4 regions of the Labrys sp. KB_33_2 genome follow, and region 1 is predicted to be linked to each of the others. Evidence: riboswitches for the same ligand, from Rfam matches in the RefSeq annotation. Region 1 holds a riboswitch; each other region holds the start of a gene.

What was found. Region 1 has a riboswitch for cobalamin ahead of metE (5-methyltetrahydropteroyltriglutamate--homocysteine S-methyltransferase). Riboswitches for the same ligand answer to the same signal wherever they lie in the genome.
Region 2: it holds a riboswitch for cobalamin, as region 1 does, so the genes downstream of both, AB4037_RS14685 (ABC transporter substrate-binding protein) here and metE (5-methyltetrahydropteroyltriglutamate--homocysteine S-methyltransferase) in region 1, are expected to answer to the same signal.
Region 3: it holds a riboswitch for cobalamin, as region 1 does, so the genes downstream of both, AB4037_RS21930 (CbtB domain-containing protein) here and metE (5-methyltetrahydropteroyltriglutamate--homocysteine S-methyltransferase) in region 1, are expected to answer to the same signal.
Region 4: it holds a riboswitch for cobalamin, as region 1 does, so the genes downstream of both, AB4037_RS03530 (TonB-dependent receptor plug domain-containing protein) here and metE (5-methyltetrahydropteroyltriglutamate--homocysteine S-methyltransferase) in region 1, are expected to answer to the same signal.

What each region holds. Positions count from the first base shown of each region.
Region 1 is NZ_JBFREW010000016.1:72,619-74,813, forward strand. Features, by position in the region: gene metE (5-methyltetrahydropteroyltriglutamate--homocysteine S-methyltransferase) at 1-1,088, opposite strand, end outside; cobalamin riboswitch at 1,352-1,549, opposite strand; gene AB4037_RS25955 (fumarate hydratase) at 1,960-2,195, shown strand, end outside.
Region 2 is NZ_JBFREW010000007.1:155,842-158,036, forward strand. Features, by position in the region: gene AB4037_RS14680 (FecCD family ABC transporter permease) at 1-298, opposite strand, end outside; gene AB4037_RS14685 (ABC transporter substrate-binding protein) at 300-1,343, opposite strand; cobalamin riboswitch at 1,535-1,765, opposite strand; gene AB4037_RS14690 (CobW family GTP-binding protein) at 1,874-2,195, opposite strand, start outside.
Region 3 is NZ_JBFREW010000012.1:161,365-163,559, forward strand. Features, by position in the region: gene AB4037_RS21925 (histidine phosphatase family protein) at 37-591, opposite strand; cobalamin riboswitch at 724-869, shown strand; gene AB4037_RS21930 (CbtB domain-containing protein) at 900-1,112, shown strand; gene AB4037_RS21935 (CbtA family protein) at 1,131-1,895, shown strand.
Region 4 is NZ_JBFREW010000002.1:35,676-37,870, reverse strand. Features, by position in the region: gene AB4037_RS03530 (TonB-dependent receptor plug domain-containing protein) at 1-1,346, opposite strand, end outside; cobalamin riboswitch at 1,459-1,655, opposite strand; gene AB4037_RS03525 (MucR family transcriptional regulator) at 1,817-2,195, opposite strand, start outside.

The DNA of each region.
Region 1 (2,195 bases):
AGCCAGCTCCGGAGTTCAGGATCGAACGCGCTCTCGGCCTCGACATCGTAGGGAACGTGGAACAGGGAACAGCTCGGAGCGAGGACGACGCGGTGGGGGCCGAGGGCTGCAACCGCCGGCTCGATCCGATCAAGAAGGGCAGTCAGGTCGCTCCGCCAGACATTGCGCCCGTCGATCACGCCCAGCGATAGCACCTTGTCGGCGCTGGCTCGTGCGACCGCCTGCCCGAGCTGGCTTGGCGCCCGCACCAGGTCGAGATGCAGGCCGGCGCTGGGCAGGTCGAGTGCCAGGTCGAGATTGTAGCCGAGGCCGCCGAAATAGGTCGCGATCATGATCTTCAGATCGGAGACCGTGCTGGAAAGGACGCCATAGGCATGGCGCAGGGCGGCCCGCGCGTTCTCGTCGAGATCGAGCACGAGACAGGGTTCGTCGAACTGCACCCAGTCCGCGCCGGCCGCGGCCAACCTGTGCAGGATCTCGGCATAGACGGGCAAGAGGCCTGGCAGCAGGGTGAGCGGATCCAGGCCCTCGTCCTTGCTCTTGCCGAGCAGCAGATAGGTCACCGGGCCGATGAGCACGGGGTGCGTGTGGAAGCCGAGCGCTACGGCCTCCCTGAATTCGTCAATGGGCTTGGCCGAAGCGAGTTCGAAGGCCTGGCCGCGGCGAAATTCGGGAACCATGTAGTGATAGTTGGTGTCGAACCATTTGGTCATCTCGAGAGCGGGGACACCGCCGCCGCCATGGCAGCAGCCCTCATGGCCACGATCGTCATGGCCCCGCCTGCCGCGCGCCATGGCGAAATAGGTCGAAAGCGGGACGGAGCCACCCTCCCAGCCATATTGAGAGGGGATGGCACCGACCACGGCGCTCATATCGAGAACCTGATCGTAGAGCGAAAAGTCATTGGACGGGATATGGGTAACGCCGAGCAGGCTCTGTCGAGCCCAGTTGCTCGCGCGCAACTGGGCTGCCGTTGCGAGCAAGGCGGTCTCGTTCTGCCTTCCGGCCCAGTGGGCTTCGAGGGCCGTCTTGAGTTCGCGACGTGGGCCGATGCGTGGCGTGCCGAGCGTCGAAATGGGAATGGACATGCGCGTCTCCGGCCGGTGACCGATAGGTCCCGGTTCGTGGTGAATGGATCGGATCGAGGAGGGAGCGGCGTACCGTTAGGGCACGCCGCAACGCATTCGTCGTCGAGCAGTCGGATCGACTGCACCTTCACGCATGATGGCAGTTTGAAGCTTGAACATCGGCAGACCCCATGAAGAACTGGGGGCAAAGGCCGTACGGGAGCGCCTGACGCGGCCAAGGACATTGACTTGGTCAAGCAACCACCGGGACACCCCGCCCGAGGACGTTTACATTCGTCGGGGCAGGTCTCCTGGCTCACGGCTCACCGAGCTTGCCTGCCTTCCCACCTGCGCAGGGCAGGCAGTGGCATGATGAGGCAAGTTCTCGCCGTCTACAGTTGCGGGGGCAGCGCCGGCATCGCACCGGCTTCCCTCTTAGCTTCCATTGCGAGAATGGAAGAACCTCGACTGGGCAAGCAAACGACAAGACGTCGTGAAAGTCAAGGTCGACATAAAGACATGTTTATATAGGCATGCCATGCGATCATAGGTTGCCCTTGGATCGCGACCTCGCGGCGGCCTTTGCTCGGCTTCAATCGCAACCACAAGCCCGGTGTCGATGGCGGCGCCTGCCTGAGTGCCTCGTCTGGCCGTGCACGAAAGGCCGAGGGGGCTTCAGCATGGAACGATTCCAATTGATCATAGGCAGCGGTGAGAAAAACGACTAAATCAGGGCCAAACCGGTGGCACCCCTGCGCCACCTCTGCCAGCCCTGGAGCAAAGCGCGTTTAGACGGAAACGCTTGTTTGCTCTAGCTCCTTGTTTTGACGCGTCTTTGCGATTCTTGCCGAAGCCGTCAAATCGCAAAACGCTCTGTTCGGAGATCCTCTCCATGCCTGCCGATTCCGCTGCCAATTCCCGCTATCCCCACGTTCCCCTGTTCCCCCTGGGAGCGGACGAGACGCCCTACCGCAAGCTGACCAGCGAGGGCGTGCGGGTCGAAAAGCTCGGAGGCAGCGAGATTCTGCAGGTGGATGGCGAGGCGTTGCGGCTTCTGGCCGAGCAGGCCTTCATGGACATCAATCATCTCTTGCGCCCCGGCCATCTCCAGCAATTGCGCAACATTCT
Region 2 (2,195 bases), on a different contig from region 1:
CATAGGGATCGGCCAGGACATTGCGCAGCAGCGACTGCAGCACGACGCCCGACAGCGCCAGGGCCGCGCCGCAGCAGGCCGCGACGACGGCGCGGCTCAGCCTGTAGTTCCACACGATGCCTTCATCGATGCGATCGAGAATGTAGCCGGCGCCCCACAGGCGGTTGGCCGCCGTCTTGGCCACCACCTCCATCGGGATGGCCGTCTCGCCGATGGCGGCGCCCAGCCAGAGCGCCAACACCAGCACGGCCAGCGCCAGCATGCCGATTGCCAGCAATCGCGTGACAGCGCGGTTCATCTCAACGCTTCAGGCCGAAACGCTGGATGGCATCGGCGAGCATCTCGATGCCGTCGACGACGCGCACGCTCGGCTGCATGGCCTGGACGTCCATTTCCACGACATGGCCCTCCTTGACGGCCGGCATCAGGCTCGCCACCGGATCGGTCTTGAGGAAATTGAGCTTCACGGCGATGTCGTCGGCGGGATAGCGGCGACGGTCCATCCTCCCGGCGACGATGATGGTGGGATCTGCCTTGGCGACGGTCTCCCAACCGACGCTCGGCCATTCCTCCTCGCTTTCCACGATGTTCCGGAGAGCCAGGACGGACATGATGTAGCCTGGGACGCTGTTCTTGCCGGCCATATAGGGATCGACATCGACCTTGGCGCTCGAAAACCAGAAGGCAGCCGAGACCTTGCCATCGCCGGTGGCGATCTTGCGGCGGGCGGCTTCCTCGCGTGCCTTCAGGTCCGCGATGACCTTCGAACCGCGCTCCTGCACGTCGAAGATCTCGGCGAGTTCCCTGATCTCCTGATAGACCAGATCCATGGTGAAAAGGGTGCCGCGGGTGCCGTCGCCACCGCTGGAATTGTCCTTGCCGACGCAATCAGCGGGCGAAACATAGGTCTGGACACCCAGTTCCTCGAACTGCTCGGGCTTGCCGACGATGCCACTGGGGCCGACATGCCACTGGAACTGGGCGGTCACGAGGTCGGGTTTCTTGGCGATCACGCTTTCGAAGCTCGGATCATTGTCGGCCAGGCGCGGAATCTTGACGTTGGCCTCTTCATAGCCCGGCAGAACCGGGCCGAACCAGACGGCCGTCCCCACCACCTTGTCGGCAAGACCGAGGAGGTAGAGAACCTCCGTACCGCTCTGGCCGACGGAGACAGTGCGCTGCGGGGCATGCTCGAAGGTGACGGTGCGTCCGCAATTGGCGATCTTGAGCGGATATTTGGTCGCCTGGGCGGCGGCTGGATCGATGCTCAGCGTCAGGCTGAAGCCGGCCGCAAGCATGACGGCGAAGCTGGACCAGCAGGCCTTTGCCTTGGGAAAAGTCATGACGTTCTCTCGGTTCGCGATAGGAAGATGGCGCTGTTCGGCGCAGGGCCGAAAACGGGAAACGCCCTCAGGCCAGGCTATGGCAGAGGGTCTGATGGCGCGAAGTGGAGGGAACAGGTGGGCGACGGCCCGAGATGGCGGGAAGAAACGTCACATTGTCTCCTGTTCCGGGCATCCCCGCCCGTGACATGGGATTGATCGAGATGACGGCAGGTTTCCTGGCTCGCGGATATCGGCCTTGCCTCTGCCTTCCCATGGGGTCACCCACAGTGGCATGGCGCTTTTGGCGCCACGAGGATGCTCGGCAATCCGCCTACAGTTGCGGGGGCAGCCACGGCATGGGCTTCGAGAAAGCCGGACCGTGTTCCCTATTACTCCCATCGGGCTCGCACCCGACGGGAACCGTCAGTGCCACAGTTACCGGGGTGTCCCGATCGCGGTCAAGCGAATATGCAAAGCGGGTGGCGGACGATGGCGAGCCCTGTTTTCCCGCCCCAGTGCGCGCCTTCCCTCACCTGGAGCAAAACGCTTTAGGCCCGACAGGCCAGGAACCCCTGTTCGATCACGTCTTTCGGCAGATTACGCCCGATGAACACCAGACGGCTCCTGCGCTCCTCTTCTGGCTTCCAGGGGCGCTGATGATCGCCCTCGATCAGCATATGCACACCCTGCACCACGAAGCGCTGGGGATCGCCGTCGAAGGCGATGATGCCTTTCAGCCGCAGCATGTCGGTGCCGAATTGCTGCACGATCGTGTTCAGCCAGGGCATGAACTTGCCAGGGTCGAGCGATTCCCGGGCGACGAGGGCGAAGCTGCCGACATGGTCGTCATGCTCATGGTCATGGAATCCT
Region 3 (2,195 bases), on a different contig from region 1:
GAGAGGAACTCCGTTGGAGGGCCCTGCTCAACGCCTCTATGCCTTCAACCGCAGCGACCAGCCCCGGCCGGATGGCCTGAGATCGGCTGTCGCCAACGGGGCGGCATCGATACGCCAGAAGGAACGAGCCTCGGCCCCGAGGGCGTGAACGACCGCGGCGCGCAGCACCGAAGCGTGGGTAACGGCGAGCGTATACCCCTCGAACCGCCTGCCATCGAGCCAGGCGCCGACCCGCGCAATCAGGGTTGCAACACTCTCTCCGCCATGCGGGCAGGCATCCGGATCGGTCAGCCATGCCCGGAGCGCCTCGGGTTCGGCGGCCGCTACCGCGTCCAGGGCAAGCCCTGCCCAGCGGCCATGATCGCATTCGCGCAGGGCTTCATCGACCTCAGGATCATGGCCGAGGGCCTGCGCGGTCTGGCGAGCCCTGAGCGCCGGGCTGCTCAGGATGCGGGCCGGCCTGCCGAAATGCCCTTCCAGCTTCCGCGCCGCAGCCAGCCCTCTTGCATCGAGCGCCTCATCGAGGGGAAAACCCGCTGCGCGCACCGCAGGCGTAGCCCCATGGCATAGCAGGATCAGGCGTGGTGTCATGACGGCAGTTCCCAAGACTTAGAGTGCATGATTCGACCGAACCAATCGGATCATGCTCCCTAAGTTTTTGTTTCAACGCATGGTATCGTCCAAAAAGTCGCGCAACTTATGCTCTAAGTCGCTTCCGGAATATTGACATGTTCGTGACTTGGGCTCTTATGGAAGGGCTTTGCCAAGGGTGGGAAGCCGGTGTGAATCCGGCACGGTCGCGCCACTGTGAACGGCGGCGCTTGGGCGCCGTCCGGAAGTCAGACCTCTTCCAAGGCAGCATGACTCGTAGCGGGACGCGTAATCCCAAGGAGCTTTTCATGACCACCGCAACTCTGGCACCCGTCGCCCAGCAGCCGATCGCCATCCCGGTCCGCGAGATCTTGCCCTGGGCGCTCTTCACCGTGCTCCTGGCCGTACTCGCCATTTATTTCGTCGGCGCCGAACAAGGCGCGACCTCGCTGATTCCCGGCGTCTACATCCACGAATTCGTGCACGACGCTCGCCATCTGCTCGGCTTCCCCTGCCACTAGGGCGCATAGGCAAACGACATGGTTAGATCGCTTTTGATCCGGGGGATGCTGATCGGCATCCTGGCCGGACTGTTGGCGTCTGGCTTCGCCTGGGTCTTCGGTGAACCACAGGTCGATGCCGCTATCGCCTATGAGGAAAGCCACGCGGTCGCCGCCGCACCGGCGCCATCCGCAACGCCGGCAACCTCCCAGCCGGCCGCAGCACATGAACATGAGGAAGACCCGGTCAGCCGGCCGGTGCAGTCCAGCTACGGCCTCATGACCGGCATGGTCGTCTATGGCGCAGCCCTCGGCGGCATCTTCGCTTTGGTCTTCGCCTTCGCGCAGGGACGGATCGGCACGCTCAGCCCGCGCGCGACAGCAGGGGTGATCGCGCTCGTCGGTTTTGCCGCCATCATGCTGGTACCGCAGATCAAATATCCGGCGACGCCGCCGGCCGTTGGCAATCCCGACACGATCGGCCTGCGGACCGCCTTTTATTTCGGCATGATCCTGCTCTCCCTGCTGACGATGGCGGCCGCCCTGGGCACGGCGAACCGGCTCGCCGCCAGCCTCGGCCGCTGGAACGCCAACTTGGTGGGGGCTGCCGCCTATCTGGTGGTGATGGTGGTCGCCATGCAGATTCTGCCGGCCGTCAACGACATCCCGGCGGATTTCTCGGCCACGGTGCTATGGAAGTTCCGCGTTGCCTCGCTCGGCATCCATGCCGTGCTATGGGCAACGCTCGGGATCGCTTTCGGCGTTGCAGCACAGAAGCTGCTGCAAACCTCCGCCAGCCGCTGAAAAAGGCCAACCGACCACGTCAAACGTCGCATTTTTACAACACCGGCCCGGTTTTGGGCCGGTTTTCAAAATTTCTTTCATTTCGCACTTGCGAAATGAACGCATCAGGATCACTCTACGGACGTGGTGGATGCGCGTTTGCGCTCCCCCACTGCCCTCCTTGGGCGTTTCCTCCCTAAGACTTGGGCCGCCATTCGGCGGCCTCTTTCTTTTTCGGGTCAGCAGACCCCATATTTCAAAATCTGCAGCGGCATTCCGCCTCAATTAACCCCAGAGCAAAGCGCGTTCAGGTATGAACGC
Region 4 (2,195 bases), on a different contig from region 1:
AAACTCTGATAGAGCTGGCTCAAGGTCGGTGCCTTGAAGCCCGTGCCGACGCTGGCCTTCAGTTGGGTTCCGGTCTGATCGAAGGTGTAGGTCGGGGCGAGGCGATAGGTGAAGTGACCGCCGAAACTATTGTAATGGTCATAGCGAATGTTGGACGCCACGGTGAAGCCCTTGAAGAGGTTTGCTTCCAACTGGGCATAGGCTGCGTTGTCGACATCCGAAGCCTTGAGATTTCCCAGATCCAGGCTGAAGCGCTCGTGCTCGACGCCGAGCAGCACCTTGTAATTGTCGCTGAGGGCAATCTCCTGCCTCAGGTCAAACTTCAGCCGTTCGCCGGTTGCCGCGCTCGGCGCCGTGAAGGTCACCGGCGGATAGACGTTCCGGCTCCATAGATTGCTGTAGGAAACGCCGAATATGGTTCGGTAGCGATTATCGAGCGAATGCCAGATACCCTCGGCACGCGTGAACAATTGATGGTTCAACAGCCAGGTGCGCGAAGGGTTGGGCGCGCAAAAGCACGCTCCATAGCCGTCGCTGGTGAAACCGAGCTTGGAGTCGGTGTAGCGGGCAATGACGTTGACGGAGAAATTATCCGTCAGATCGGCACCGACCCGGCCGGAATAGGTGTAATTGTCATAGTAGTTGGGGCGCGCGACGGTGCCGGATACGAGAAGTTCCCAGGGCGTGACCGGCGTGTCCGTCGAACGAAAATGCTCGATACCGAAGGTATAGTTGAAAATCGAAGCCGAGCCGCTCACTCCCGCGCGTTGATTGAACGTGCCATGTGATCCGCCTTCGACACTGGCCGTCAGCTTGGGGGCGCCTGAGCCTTTCTTCATGGTGATCGAGATGACGCCTCCGATGGCGTCGGCGCCATAGAGTCCGCCTTGCGGTCCACGCAGAATTTCGATGCGCTCAATGTCACCGGTCAGCAATTGGCCAAGATCGGCGGCAGCATTGGGAACGGCAGGATTGGAAACATCGATGCCGTCGATGAGCACCTTGACATGGTTGGAATTGGTTCCGCGCATGAAGATGGAGGTCTGGGTGCCCGGGCCGCCTGACTGCACGAGATTGAGGCCGGGCGCGGTGCTCAGTACGTCTTTGACGGTGCGCCGCTGCTGTTTGGCGATGTCATCTGCCGTGATTACCGTGATCGAACTGCCTATCTGACTGGCGGGTGTCGGCGTCAGCGTGGCAGAATTGACATAGACCGGATCCAGTTCGATCGGCTCGGGCGGTGTTCCCGCACTCTGCGCCAGAGCATGCGTCGCCAGAATGTAGGACGTCCCAACGATGCCAGCTGTCAAAACCGCGCGTTGCAGGCGCGAAATAGTCGAGTCCATGAAGACCTCAAGCAGGATAGCCAATGGCCGTCACTGCGATTGAAGTCCCTCCCGCTGCCCCATAAGGACATCTGGATCGACCACCATTGAGGACCCCCGCCCAATGTTACCGCGCGTGACCATTGTGACGGCAGGTCTCCTGGCTCACGGGTCGTCGTACGCCTCGTCGCCTTCCCGGGCCTGATCCCAGTGGCATGTAACGAAGGACTCACCGCCTACAGTTGCGGGGGCAGCCGCGGTTCGAAATGATTTCTCACTTCTCCGCGTTCCCTATTATCCCCGAGGGGAACCGTCGACGTGACGCTAGGGTGACAGGGTCGCACCTGTCAAGCACTGGGAATCCCCGTCCTGTGCAATCCTGGACGATTTCAGGGAAAGCTTGAGCTCCATCTACCTGGCTTGGATCGTACTCGCCGGCCCTGCTGGAGCCGGCGAGATCGGGATCGTCATTAGACCGAGGTGACGAACGTCTATGACGCCTTTTTCCTTCTGCCCTTGCTTGGGGCGGGAGGCGGCGGTGGCTCGCTCTTGGCTTTCTGGCGCACTTGGCCAAGGCCGAGTTCCCTTGCGAGGCGAGAGCGATGAGCCGAATAGTTTGGTGCAACCATGGGGTAGTTGCTGGGTAGCCGCCACTTTTCCCGATACTGCACCGGCGTCAGGTCATAGGCTGTTCGCAGATGCCGCGTCAGCGATTTGAATTTGCGACCGTCTTCCAAACAGATCAGATGATCCGGGGTGACGGACTTCCTGATCGGAACGGCAGGCGTCAGCGGTCTGTCCGCTTCAACCGGCTTTGGACTATTCAGACCAGTAAGGCTTCCATGCACCGAACGGATCAGATCCGCGAGG